DNA from 3 places in the Achromobacter sp. 1014246743 genome. Region 3 is predicted to be linked to each of the others. Evidence: predicted binding sites of a transcription regulator. Region 3 holds the regulator's gene; each other region holds the start of a gene.

Region 1 (4,383 bases), on a different contig from region 3:
CCCGCTACCAGCAGGGCGAAGACGCAGTGCGGCAGGCTGACACGAATTTCGCCAAGGACATGCAGGTCTTCCTGGCGCGCGTGCAGGAACGCAGCGACGGGGTGCTGGGCCGTTCGCAGAACACCTACGCGACAGCCAAGGTGTCGTCCATCGTGCTGCTGTCGGTAGCCGTGCTGCTGGCGGCGCTGTGCTGGGCCTTCATCCGGCGTGGTGTCTTGCTGCCCTTGCAGGACGCGGGCCGGCACTTCGACCGCATCGCCGCCGGCGACCTGACCCAGCGGGTGGACGCCCGATCGAACAACGAGATCGGCACGCTGTTCTCGGCGGTCAAGCGCATGCAGGACGGGCTGACGCGTACGGTCACGACCGTGCGCCAGGGGGTGGAGGAAATCAACGTCGGGGCGGCCGAGATTGCCGCGGGCAACGCCAACCTGTCGACTCGCACCGAAGAGCAGGCGGCGGCGCTGGAGGAAACGGCGGCCACGATGGAGCAGTTGGCCGCCACGGTCAAGCAGAATGCCGAAAACGCCGCCCAGGCCAACCAACTGGCCGCGGTCAGCATGGAAGTGGCCCAGCGCGGCGGCCACACGGTCGGCCAGGTGGTGGCGACGATGCAAGGCATCTCCGACAGCTCGCGCCGTATCGCCGACATCGTCTCGGTGATCGACGGCATTGCCTTCCAGACCAACATCCTGGCGCTCAATGCGGCCGTGGAGGCGGCGCGAGCGGGCGAACAGGGCAAGGGCTTCGCGGTGGTGGCGGGCGAAGTGCGCACCCTCGCCCAGCGCGCGGCGCAGGCGGCCAAGGAAATCAAGGCCCTGATCGAGACCTCCGTCGAGACGGTGGCGGCAGGGGCGTCGCACGTATCGGCCGCCGGCCAGACCATGGAGGAAATCGTGACCTCGGTGCAGCGAGTGGCCGACATCATGGGCGAAATCTCGGCGGCGTCGGCCGAGCAGGCCGGCGGCATCGACCAGGTCACCCTGGCGGTGTCGCAGATGGACGAGGTGACACAGCAGAACGCCGCGCTGGTGGAACAAGCCTCGGCCGCGGCATCGGCGATGGAGGACCAGGCGCGGCGCCTTTCCGAGGCCACCGCAGTCTTCAAGACCCAGTCAGGCCAGGTGATCGAGGCGGCGCCGGTGCGGGTGGCGGGCCGGGCACCGGCTTCGCGGCTATCACGGCACTGAGAGGGGGCCGGCCTGGGCGGACGTTACGCCAGCCCGGGCCGGCGGCCAGGGGCCGGGCCCGAGCGCCCGGCCAGCGGTAAGGCGCAAGCGGCAACCGCCGCCCTACCCCTGCTTCTTGCGACGCAGCAACGCGTACAGGATGATCGCGCCGAAGGTGGCGGTACCGATGCCGCCGAGCGTGAAGTTGCCCAGCTTGACCGTGAAGTCGCCCGCGCCCAGCACCAGCGTGACGGCGGCCACGATCAGGTTGCGGTTGTCGCTGAAGTCGACCTGGTTCACGACCCAGATCCGGGCCCCGGCGATGGCGATCAGGCCGAACACCACGACCGACATGCCGCCCAGCACGGGGGCCGGGATGGTCTGGATCAAGGCGCCGAACTTGGGCGAGAAACCCAGCACGATGGCGATCAGGGCCGCGATGACGAACACCAGCGTCGAATAGATGCGGGTGACCGCCATCACGCCGATGTTCTCGGCATAGGTGGTGACACCGGTGCCGCCCACTGCACCCGACACCATGGTGGCCACGCCGTCGCCGACGAAGGCGCGGCCCAGGTAGCGATCCAGGTCCTGGCCGGTCATGGCGCTGACCGCCTTGACGTGGCCCAGGTTCTCGGCGACCAGGATGATGGCCACCGGCACGATCAGGCCCATTGCCTCGGCCTTGAAGACCGGTGCAGCGAAATGCGGCAGCCCGAACCAGGCCGCGGCGTACACGGCGGAAAAGTCGATGGGCTTGCCCAGATTCAGGCCGTTGGCGCAGAGGGCGTACACCACGCAGGCCAGGATCAGGCCGACCAGGATCAACAGCCGCTGCACCATGCCCTTGGTATAGACGGCGATGCCGCCCACGCACAGGATGGTGACAATTGCCATGGCGCTATCAAAGCCCGAGGCGCCCATGGCGCCTTTGGCGGCGATGGGCGCCAGGTTCAGGCCGATCACCGCGACGACCGCGCCGGTCACGACCGGCGGCATCAGCGTATCGATCCAGTTGGCGCCGCCGCCCGCGCGGGCGTTGACGATCCAGACGATGACGCCGATCAGCGTGTAGGCCAGTCCGCAGGCGATGATGGCGCCCAGCGCCACGCCGATGTTGGCATTGGCGCCGCCGCCGGCATAGCCGGTCACCGCGATGACGCCGCCGATGAAGGCGAAGCTGGAGCCCAGGTAGCTGGGCACGCGGCCGCCGACGAACAGGAAGAAGATCAGGGTGCCGATGCCCGACATCAGGATGGCGACGTTGGGATCGAAGCCCATGAGCAGCGGCGCCAGCACGGTGGAGCCGAACATCGCCACCACGTGCTGTGCCCCCATGGCCACGTTCTTGGGCCAGGACAGCCGTTCATCGGGCGCGATGATGACGCCGGGCTCGGCGTCGTCGGCCAGGCGCCAGCGCGGAAAATAGGAATTGGACATGGATTCCCCGGGGGTGATTGGTGTGAGCGGGCGCCAGTGTAAAGGGGGCCGGGAACGGGCGGCAACTTAAGTTCCCGGTCAGAATGCCGTATTAGTGGAAACCCCCAGTCATTCTTCCTTCTGGAGACCCCTCATGGCCATCGATTCCATCAGCGGCACCTCGCGCATCGGCAGCATCGCCGACCTGTGGGCGCAGAAAATCCAGGCCAACAAGGAAGCCAAGGACGCCAAGGACGACAGCAAGGGCGTCACCGTCACGCCCGACGGCAAGATCCGCGTGTCCAATGCCGGCGCCATGAAGGTGGGCCAGACGGAGGAAACGGAATCTTCCGAGAACGACGACCACTACACCCGGCAGATCAAGGAACTGCAGCGCCAGCTCAAGCGGGTCATGGAGCAGATTGCACGCGTGCGCGACAGCAACGCGTCGGCCGAGCAAAAAGCCACGCAGATGCAAGCACTGAACGGCCAGGCGATGCAGATCATGAGTCAGATCCAGCAGGTCATGGCCGAAAAAGCCAAGGCGATGGCCAAAGCGAACGGCGGTGTGGCAGCCACGGCGTAAGCGCGTTTTCCCTGCGCCGGTGCTTCGGCGGGACCGGCGCCAGCCCCCCCCGGGCTGATGACGCGCATCAAAATTTCTGATTGGACGTGCGGCGGGCGCAGCCATTAAGGTCTCCGGACAAATCAAAAAACCACGGAGACAAACCATGCATGCAATGCGCACAGCCCTTGCAGGGGCGTTGCTGGCCGCCTGCGCGGCGCCGGCCCTGGCGGGCACCGTCACGGTCATCACGTCGTTCCCGAAAGACCTGACCCAGGCCTACAAGACCGCGTTCGAAAAGGCCAACCCGGGCATCACGCTGGAAATCCTGAACAAGAACACCGTGTCCGGCATCGCCTACGTGCGCGAAACGCCGGCGGGCCAGCGCCCCGAGGTGTTCTGGGCCAGCGCCCCCGACGCGTTCGAGGTGCTGGGGCGCGACAAGCTGCTGGCCAACTCGTCGGACGTGGCCAACAGGAATGTGCCGGACAAGATCGGCAACTACCCCATCAACGACCCGGGCGGCATGTACCTCGGACAGGCGCTGGCCGGCTACGGCATCGTCTACAACACGCGCTACATCAAGGCCCACAACATCCCCGCGCCGGTCGAATGGAAGGACCTGCTGGCGCCGCAATGGTTCGGCCATGTCGGCATCACCTCGCCATCGCGCTCGGGCACCATGCACCTGACCGTGGAAACCATCCTGCAGGGCGAAGGCTGGGACGACGGCTGGAACACCCTGCTGCGCATGTCGGGCAACAGCAGCGCGGTGACCGAACGTTCGTTCGGCGTGCCGGACGGCGTCAACAATGGCCAGTTCGGCGCGGGCCCGGTCATCGACTTCTTCGGCCTGTCGAGCAAGTATTCGAAGTTCCCCGTGGAATTCGTCTATCCGTCGGAAACGGCCATCGTGCCGGCCAACATCGCGCTGATCGACGGCGCCAAGAACACCGAGGAAGGCAAGAAGTTCATCGCCTTCACGCTGAGCCAGGCCGGCCAGGAACTGCTGCTGGAACCGAAGATCTCGCGCCTGCCGGTACTGCCGTACTCGGCGCTGGCCGGCAAGGTGCCGCAAGGCTATCCGGACCCGGCCGAGATCGCGAGACGCAGCAAGGTCCAGTTCAATGCCGACCTGTCGCAGACGCGCTACTACGTGGTGCAGTCGCTGTATGACCAGACCGTCACGTTCCGCCTGAAGGAATTGCAGGCGGCGACCAAGGCGATCTA
Region 2 (4,383 bases), on a different contig from region 3:
CGCTGGTCTGGGCAACAAATTTGTCCAATGCGACGAAGCGGGTGCGCATCTGGTCCATTTCCGCGTCACTCGAGGCCTTGGCGCGCTTTTGCTGGGCGTCCAGGTCGCTCATGGTCTTGTTCAGGCCGTCGGTGCGGGTCTTCAACGAGCCGTTGGTGCCCAGCACGTCCTTGAACGCGGCCTCGAAATTCTTGGCCAGGCCGTTGTCGCCCGACAGCAGTTTGGTGAGGTCGCCGGGGTTCTCGGCCAGGGCCTTGTCCAGCTTGGTCTGGTCCAGCTTCAACTGGCGCGTCTGCGGATCGGTGGTGATGCCCAGGTCGGCCAGGGAACGCACGGTGCCCTCGCCCAGCACCGCTTGCAGTGCGCTGGTCATCGACGACTGGATCGAGCGCGTGGTGCCGTCGCCGGTCAGCGGCTGGTTGGTGGCTGCCTTGGCGTCGAAGGCCGTCAGGTTCTTGATGGTCGACTGCAGTGCGTTGTAGTTCTTGACGAAGTCCTGGATGGCCTTGTTGGCGACGGACGTATCCGATTCCAGCTTCAGGGTGATCGGCTTGTCGGTCGGGGTCGTCTCGGTCAGGTTCAGCGTGACGCCGTCGATCGCCGTCGAAAGGCTGTTCGAGCCGCTCTTGACGGTGAGACCGTTGATGACCACTTCGGCGTCGACGGCCTTGGTCTGGGTCATGCCGGTAGTGGTGCCGTCGGCGGCGGTGCTGAAGCTCAGCACGTTCTTGAGCGACTGGTCGCCCGTCACCGTGATGTTCTTCACCGAGGCCTGCACGCCGGTGTCCTTGGCCGTCAGCATCAGGTAGTTGTTGCCGTTGCCGTCGTTGATGACAGTGGCGCGCAGGCCGGACTTGTCGTCGGCGTTGATGGCCTTGACGATGCCGTTCAGCGACGTATCGCCCTTCAGATCGACGGTGTGCTTGGTGCCGTTGGCCAGCTCGACTTCGAAGGAACCCGTGTCGCCGTTCTTGGCGGTACGGTCGGCCACTGCGCCCGATTGCAGGCTTTGGGCGCGTGCCAGGGTGTTCACGGCGATCGTGTATTGACCGGCCACGGCGCCCGGCTTGCCCGCAAGCGCGCCTTCGGCCGTGATGACGGCCGTCAAGGCGGTGCCGCCCGTGACGCTGCCCTTGATGGCGGACATCGTTTCGGGTTTGCCGAGCACGCCAGCCGATTTCTGCACGGCCTCCAGCGCGCTTTGCAGCTGCGCATAGGCATCGATGCGCGTTTTGTAGCTGGCCGCACGAGTCGTGTAGATCGAGAGCTTTTTATCCTCGGCGGCCTGCAGGTCCGACAGGATCTTTTCCAGGGGCAAGCCGGAAACCGAACCGAGGTTAGTGATAGAGGCCATGTGAAATTCCTTCCTAGCGATGCGATTCTGTCAAAAATAGGGTGCCGGCGATTGGCCGGGTAAGGGCATAAGGCGGGCCTAATTCGATGCTTCTGTCATCGAATGGCGCCAAAACGGGCACAGCAGAAAATATTCGGGGCCATATCAAGCCGTGGTTTTGATGCCATTTCCCTGCATGTTCACGATCATTTTGGCGATCTTGAGCAGGGCTTCACTGGGGATGGTGCGGATGACGTCCCCCGTATTGGCGTCCACCACCGACACCACCACCTGATGCACGTTCGGGTCGATCTCGAACTGCAACTGGGTCGACCACGCTTTCATCTGGTCATTGATCTCGTCCAGCGCTTTTTCCAGCGGCAGCTTCTGCGAGGTGGACTGCTCCGACGTGGCGGTGTCGCTGCCACTGCTGTTGCTGCTCGCCACGGGCGGGGTAACGGTGACGGATGGGTCTGCTACGACCGGCGTAGCGGCTACCGGCGCCGGAGCGAACGTAGCGGGGGCTATGGGGGATACGGCCATGATCACTCCAACGGCGAGGTGGCGTCTCGGAGGAACGCGCTGTTTTCAGGGAATTCTCAGCTACGATAACGGCACCCTCGCAGGGAACTTTAGCCCCCTGCAAGGCCAGATGTTTCACGTGCTAAATAGTTCGGATCGGGCAATGAGTGTCAAGACGGCGCTGCGAGTCATAGAAATCATCGAAACCTACGCACGGGAGAAGCGCGCACTGCCCCTGTCCGAGCTGGCCCGCCTGCTGGATGTGCCGGTGTCCAGTTGCCTGGCCCTGATCCGGACCCTGACCGGGCTCGGCTATCTGTATGAAACCGGGCGCCGCCAGGGGTATTACCCCACCGGGCGCCTGCTGGCGATGGCGCAGCGCATCGCCCGGGCCGATCCCGTGCTCGACCGCGTCTATCCCAGCCTGGTTGAATTAAGGGACGCAACCCGGGAAACCGTCGTGTTCGCCAAGCTGACGCAGGACGGCCGGGTGGTCTACCTGGATGTGCTGGATTCGCCGCATACGATCCGATACGCGCCTGTTGCAGGCGAGTTCAAGGACGTACACGCCAATTCGCTGGGAAAAGCGCTGATGTCGCTGTTGGACGACGCGGGGCGGGATGCGCTGCTGGGCGCCACGCCCCTGACACGCTACAACGAGCGCACGCTGGTCACGCGCGAGGCGATCCTGACTGACCTGGAACACTCGCGCCAGCGCGGCTGGTTCATGAACAGCGGCGAATCCATCGCCGACGTGGGCGCCATTGCCTGGCCCGTCACGCTGTCGGGCGAGCACTATGCGATCTCGGTGGGCGGCCCGATCTACCGGATCGAACCGCACCAGGAAGACTACGCCCGCATCCTGCGGGCGGCCTGCACGGGGCTGGAACAGCAGTCCTAGCTTCAATACGACTTGGGCAGCCCCAGCACCTTTTCCGCAATGAAGCACATGATCAGCTGCGGGCTGACCGGCGCGATGCGCGGAATGAAGCTTTCTCGCAGCAGCCGTTCCACGTGGTACTCCTTGGCATACCCCATGCCCCCCAGCGTCATCACCGCCGTCTGGCAGGCGTTGTAGCCCGCCTCGGCCGCCAGGTACTTGGCGGCGTTGGCCGCCGGGCCGCAGGGTTGGCCGGCGTCGTACAGGCTGGCGGCCTTGAACACCATCAGGTCGGCGGCCTCCAGTTGCATCCAGGCCTGCGCCAGCGGATGCTGGATGCCCTGGTTCTGGCCGATGGGCCGGCCGAACACCGTGCGTTCGCCGGCGTACTTCACCGCCCGGTCCAGCGCGGCGCGGCCGATGCCCACGGCTTCGGCCGCGATCAGGATGCGTTCGGGGTTCAGCCCGTGCAGGATGTATTCAAAGCCGCGGCCTTCTTCGCCGATGCGGTCCGCCACCGGAATGCGCAGGCCGTCGATGAACAGCATGTTCGAGTCGACCGCCTTGCGGCCCATCTTCTCGATCTCGCGCACCTCGATCTTGTCGCGGTTCAAGTCCGTATAGAACAGCGACAGGCCCTGGGTCGGCTTGGCCACCTCGGACAGCGGGGTGGTGCGGGCCAGCAGCAGCATCTTGGTGGCGACCTGGGCGGTCGAGATCCAGATCTTGCGGCCGTGCACCACGTAGTCGTCGCCGTCGCGCACCGCGCGGGTGCTCAGCTTGGTGGTGTCCAGCCCGGCGTCCGGCTCCGTCACCGCGAAGCAGGCTTTTTCGCGGCCCGCGATCAGCGGCTCCAGCCAGCGGGCGCGCTGCTCGTCGCTGCCGAACACCACCACCGGATTCAGCCCGAAGATGTTCATGTGCACGGCGGATGCCCCGGTAAAGCCCGCGCCCGACGCCGCAATGGTCTGCATCATCAGGGCGGCCTCGGTCATGCCCAGGCCGGCGCCGCCGTATTCCTGCGGCATGGCGATGCCCAGCCAGCCGTCGCGTGCCAGGTCCGCATGCAGGGGTTCGGGAAAACCGCCTTCGCGGTCGCGTTCCAGCCAGTATTCGTCGGGGTAGCGGTCGCAGATGCGGGACACGGCGTCGCGCAGCGCCAATTGGTCGGGAGTGAATGCAAAGTCCATCAGTCGGTTCCGTCTTGGGTGATGCGGTGAGCGAACAGGGCGGCGATGCCGGCGTCGTCGTAACCGGCTTCGGCCAGCACTTCGCGGCTGTGTTGGCCCAGCGTGGGGGCCGGGCGGCGCAGGGACGTGGGCGTGCCTTGATAGCGGCCCAGCGGGGCCGGGGTGCGCAGGCGGCCCTCGGTGGGGTGGTCCACGTCCTGCACGAAGCCGGTGGCGGTCAGGTGTTCGTCCTGCAGCAGGTCGTCCACCGTATAGAGCTGCGAGGCCGGGATGTCGGCGCGCGCCAGGTCTGCCAGCCAGGCCGTTGTCGCCCGCGTGCGGATCACGTCAGCGACAAAGGCGTACACCTCGCTGATATGCGCCGCCCGTGCGCCGTGGGTGCAAAAACGCGGGTCGTCGGCCAGTTCGGGCTGGCCGATCAGGTCGAAGAAATTGCGCCAGTGCTTGTCGTTGTAGAT
Region 3 (4,383 bases):
ACTCCATGAGCTTGGCGTCTTTGGCGATACGCGGGTATTCACTGAAGATCGGGCTGGAGGCCGGATCCTCGATATGCGATTCGATGGCCATCAGGCCTTCGCGCCGCGCCTTGTTCAGCAGCACGTACAGGAGCGCCATCAGCTCCATGTAGACGTCCTTGCCGTAGCGCGAGCTTTTCAGCATGTCGGGCAGCGCGTTCTTGACCAGCATCAAGGACTTCTTGCTGTTGCTGGCCAGGAAGGCGCCGAAGGCGGCGCCAAAGATCAGCGTGAGTTCGAACGGCTGGTAAAGCGCGCCCAAGTGGCCGCCCAGCGCTATGAAGCTGCCGACGACCGACACGATCACCACGAGAAAACCGATAACAATCAACACATCAGGCCCCTGCCAACGAAGTCTAAAACCGGCGTCAATGATCCCCTGTTCCCCCCGACCCAAAAAGGCGGGTTACGGGGAGTTTTCCAGGGCTTTTGATGTATTTGGAAACGCCGCTCAGGAGCGGGCGGCGTCCACGGCGGGTGCGGGACGGCTGCCGGCGCGCGCCTTGGCCGCGGCGCGGGTCTTGCCCGCCCGGGGTGGCGGACGGCAGATCGCGCACACGAAATCCGACTGCGGATCATGGGCGTGCGCAATGAAATGGCCGCCGCACTGGCGGCAGGCGGACAGCTGCAGCATGCCGCTGTCGAAAAAGCGCACCAGCATCCACGCGCGGGTAAAGCTCAGCACGGGTTCGGCGGATTCGGCGCTGTCCACGCCGGCGTTTTCGAGGTACAGGCGGTACGCGTCGATGATGGCGCGGATGCCTTTGCTGCTGGTACGCGAATTCAGGAACGAATACACGTTGTAGAAGAGCGACGAATGAATATTCGGCAACCAGGTCATGAACCAGTCAACCGAAAACGGCAGCATGCCCTTCGGTGGCGAGCAGCCGCGTATTTCGCGGTACAGGCGTGCCAGGCGGTCGTGGCTCAGGCTGGTTTCAGCCTCCAGCACCTGCAGCCGCGCCCCCAAAGTGATCATGGAGCTGGCAAGCAGAATGTCATCCGCTTCCTGCGAAACGCTCTTGGTGGCCATTACACGTGTCCCAGTGGGGTCGACAGGCCGTCAGGCCAGTTCTTCAACAGGTTGCTTGGCCAGCAGGATCGTCGCGTGCGCCTGTTGCAGCGCGCCGCCCAGCACGTCGTGCGTCAGGGCGGACAGCAGGCTGTAGTCGTCGAAACGGAAACGGCACAGCAGCGAGCTGGAGCTGGCCAGCTTCACCAGCTGAGCCGGAGAAAGACGCATCAGGATATCGGCAACTTCGTTGCTGAAACCCAAGCGGAACATCGATGCAGCATAGTCATCGCGCAGCATGCGCTGTGCGAGCAGTAAATAAGACAGATTCACTTCGCGAATATCTGCCAGCAAAGAATTTTCGACTTGTTGCACGCCCGACTCCCTATTCCCTATCCCACCGAAGGGGCTTGATAACCAAGGACAATTCGCAACACTGTTGCGCCCTGCCCGCTGCATCCTGTTTTAATGCGAAATGTATCATTTGTTCGCAATTTAAGTAAAATTTACCACAGGTCATGTCATTTTCTATGACTTATATGACAAATCTTTGTTGATATTGCGCAACTCGGGCGTTTCGATACACCTTGACATAGAAATCCCTGACAAATCTACGTCAATTTGCCAAATAAGCATTCAAAACGTTGCGTGCTTTAAGGAATGAAATAACGACATTTGCCGACAATGACACCTTGCCGATCACAGAATCTTGCTAGCTTTATCGCAGCCGCGCGTTTGTCGACAATGTCGCAAATTGACAACAACCGACGACGCGTCACGATGGACACCGCCCGACATTCCCGCAATGCCCCACGCAGATGACAGCTTGGTCGAATATGCCCCGCTAGTGCGGAAGCTGGCCCTGCAATTGCTCGCCCGGCTGCCGGCCAGCGTCGAACTGGACGACCTGATCCAAGCCGGCATGATCGGCCTGCTGGACGCCGTGCGGCGTTACCAGGAAACGGCTGACGCCCAGTTCGAAACCTACGCCACCACCCGCATCCGCGGCGCCATGCTCGATGAGCTGCGCGGACAGGACTGGCTGCCGCGCAGCGTGCGCGCCAAGGCCCGCAAGATCGAACAGGCCATCCAGCAGCTGGAACAGCGCCTGATGCGCGCCCCCACCGAGGCCGAGATCGCGCAGCAGCTGGACATGCCGCTGAACGAATACCAGACGCTGCTGCACGACGCCCAGGGCGTGCAGATCGTGCATTACGAAGATTTCGCCACCGAGCCCGACGCGGCCTCCGGCCAGACCGACTGGACCGCCACGCTCAACCACGGCTCGGCCGGCGGCAATCCGCTGGATTCCCTCCTGGCCGGCGATTTCCGCCAGGCCCTGATCCACGCCATCGACAGCCTGCCCGACCGCGAAAAGCTGCTCTTGTCGCTGTGCTACGAGCAAGGCCTGAACCTGAAGGAAATCGGCGCGATCATGAACGTGACCGAGGCCCGCGTCTGCCAGCTGCGCTCGCAGGCCACCGCCCGCATCCGCGCCAAGCTGCGCGAGCAGGCCTGGCAGGATTTGCCCCAGGAAGGGCAGATCGCGCAGATCATCTAGGCGCGGCAGGCGGCACCGCACCTGCAAGTCAAAACCCCGGTATTTTTCGCCTTTTTTCAAGCCTTCCTGGCAACGCGCCCGCTGGTAGCCTGTTCCCCAGCCTTTGAACCTCTATGCAACGCAAGACAGCCAAGATTGCGGTTGCCCCGACATGGATCCCGAGATGACTGAACCCGATCTGCTTAATCAGGCGATATCAGATACCTACGACGAGACCCCTTACCTATCCCACGCCTTCATGCAGAGCGCACCGGGCCATATGCGCGCGGTGTCGCACCTATACGGGTTGGACTCGGCGCCGCTGGACAAGGCCCGCGTGCTGGAATTGGGCTGCGCCGCCGGCGGCAACCTGATACCTTTCGCAGCAGCTCACCCGGACGCGGAAGTCATCGGCGTGGACTTGTCGCCGGAACAGATCTCGGCAGGCAAGTCGCTGGTGCAACAGCTGGGCCTACGCAATCTGGACTTGCGCGCCATGAGCATCACGGACATCGACGACAGCCTGGGCAAGTTCGACTACATCATCTGCCACGGGGTGTTCAGCTGGGTTCCGCCGGGAGTGCGCGACGCCATCATGCGCGTCTGCCGCGACAACCTCGCCCCAGAAGGCATCGCGTACGTCAGCTACAACACGTACCCAGGCTGGAAAGCCTCGGACGTGATGCGAGACGCCATGCAGCTGAACAGTTTTTCTGCCACGACGGCAGCGGAAAAGCTGAAGAAGGCCAGGGAAATGTTAGGGCTGATGGAATATGGCCTTGCGCCAAGCAACCCCATGCGCGAAGCCCTTCGGCAAACTGCCAATCGGCTCAGCCAGCAAGCCGACCATTATTTGTTTCACGAATTCCTGGAAACAATCAACTCACCCTGCTATTTCTTGGAATTCGCCGCCACCATTCAGCACGCCGGCCTCGCGTATGTCAGCGAAGCCCAGCCGGAGGGATCATTTCCCACCAACTACGGAACAGCCACGGCGGCGATGCTCTCGTCCGTGTCAGCCGATGCCGACCGCACTATGCGCGAGCAGTACCTGGATTTTGCGGTGGGCAGGCAATTCCGCCAAAGCCTACTGGTACATGCCGAGCGCGCGGGACAGATCCAGGAACGTCCGGAAGCCAATCTTTTCAGCTCGATGTATTTCGCCGGGCAATTGGTCGCGGATACCGAGCGCGACCAGACCAACCCCGGGCAACGACATTTCCGCACACCGTCCAACACAGGCTTGGCGACACAGGATGCCTCGTTGGTGGCGCTGATTGAAGCGTTGCAGAAGACCTGGCCGGCGCCCGTCACGTTCAATGAGGCTTGCGCCATTGTCGGCGAAAAATCGCCGCACACCGGCATCGAGCTGGAACATGCCACGCTATTACATCTGGTCACGCTGCTGAACTGCGGTTCGCTACGTTACCGCCGTGAGTCTGTCGGCTACAGTAACAGCCCTGCCAAACCCACTCTGATTGCAGCCGCCCGGGAATTGATCGTGGCCGCCAGCCTGCAACCCTTGCAGGTCGGCCACTCCAACCTTTGGCACCAGATGGTAAACCTAAGCGCGGATCCTGCCACCCGCTATGTCGCCACCCTGCTGGACGGTACGCTGACCCAAGCGGACCTGCGCACGAAATTACGCGACGCCCTGACGTCCGGTCATATCCCCCACCCAGACGGTCTGGCACTCAAAGGCGCTCGCAATGCCGATCCGGTCGCGCAAGCCCTGCTGGTCCGCATCCTGTCCGCCCTGCGCGTCGGCGGCCTGCTGATGTAACCCCTCGTT

The links. The regulator FliA, encoded in region 3, starts transcription of late flagellar genes. The targets are predictions, from matches to a motif close to CTAAAGTTTNNNNNNNNNNNGCCGNTA.
Region 1: a site for FliA is predicted at 2,675-2,701, ahead of AC6LJ2_RS12025 (FlxA-like family protein). Genes of this name have one in related genera too.
Region 2: a site for FliA is predicted at 1,943-1,969, ahead of AC6LJ2_RS28930 (flagellar protein FlaG). Genes of this name have one in related genera too.

Annotation. Positions count from the first base shown of each region.
Region 1 covers NZ_JCBANA010000023.1:56,935-61,317, reverse strand. Annotated here, with positions in the region: gene AC6LJ2_RS12035 (methyl-accepting chemotaxis protein) at 1-1,190, shown strand, start outside; gene AC6LJ2_RS12030 (solute carrier family 23 protein) at 1,293-2,609, opposite strand; gene AC6LJ2_RS12025 (FlxA-like family protein) at 2,743-3,174, shown strand; gene AC6LJ2_RS12020 (ABC transporter substrate-binding protein) at 3,320-4,383, shown strand, end outside.
Region 2 covers NZ_JCBANA010000111.1:1,413-5,795, forward strand. Annotated here, with positions in the region: gene fliD (flagellar filament capping protein FliD) at 1-1,354, opposite strand, end outside; gene AC6LJ2_RS28930 (flagellar protein FlaG) at 1,499-1,876, opposite strand; gene AC6LJ2_RS28935 (IclR family transcriptional regulator) at 2,019-2,756, shown strand; gene AC6LJ2_RS28940 (acyl-CoA dehydrogenase family protein) at 2,759-3,925, opposite strand; gene AC6LJ2_RS28945 (CaiB/BaiF CoA transferase family protein) at 3,925-4,383, opposite strand, start outside.
Region 3 covers NZ_JCBANA010000067.1:17,601-21,983, forward strand. Annotated here, with positions in the region: gene motA (flagellar motor stator protein MotA) at 1-373, opposite strand, end outside; gene flhC (flagellar transcriptional regulator FlhC) at 491-1,072, opposite strand; gene flhD (flagellar transcriptional regulator FlhD) at 1,103-1,426, opposite strand; gene AC6LJ2_RS23775 (RNA polymerase sigma factor FliA) at 1,857-2,612, shown strand; gene AC6LJ2_RS23780 (methyltransferase regulatory domain-containing protein) at 2,776-4,374, shown strand.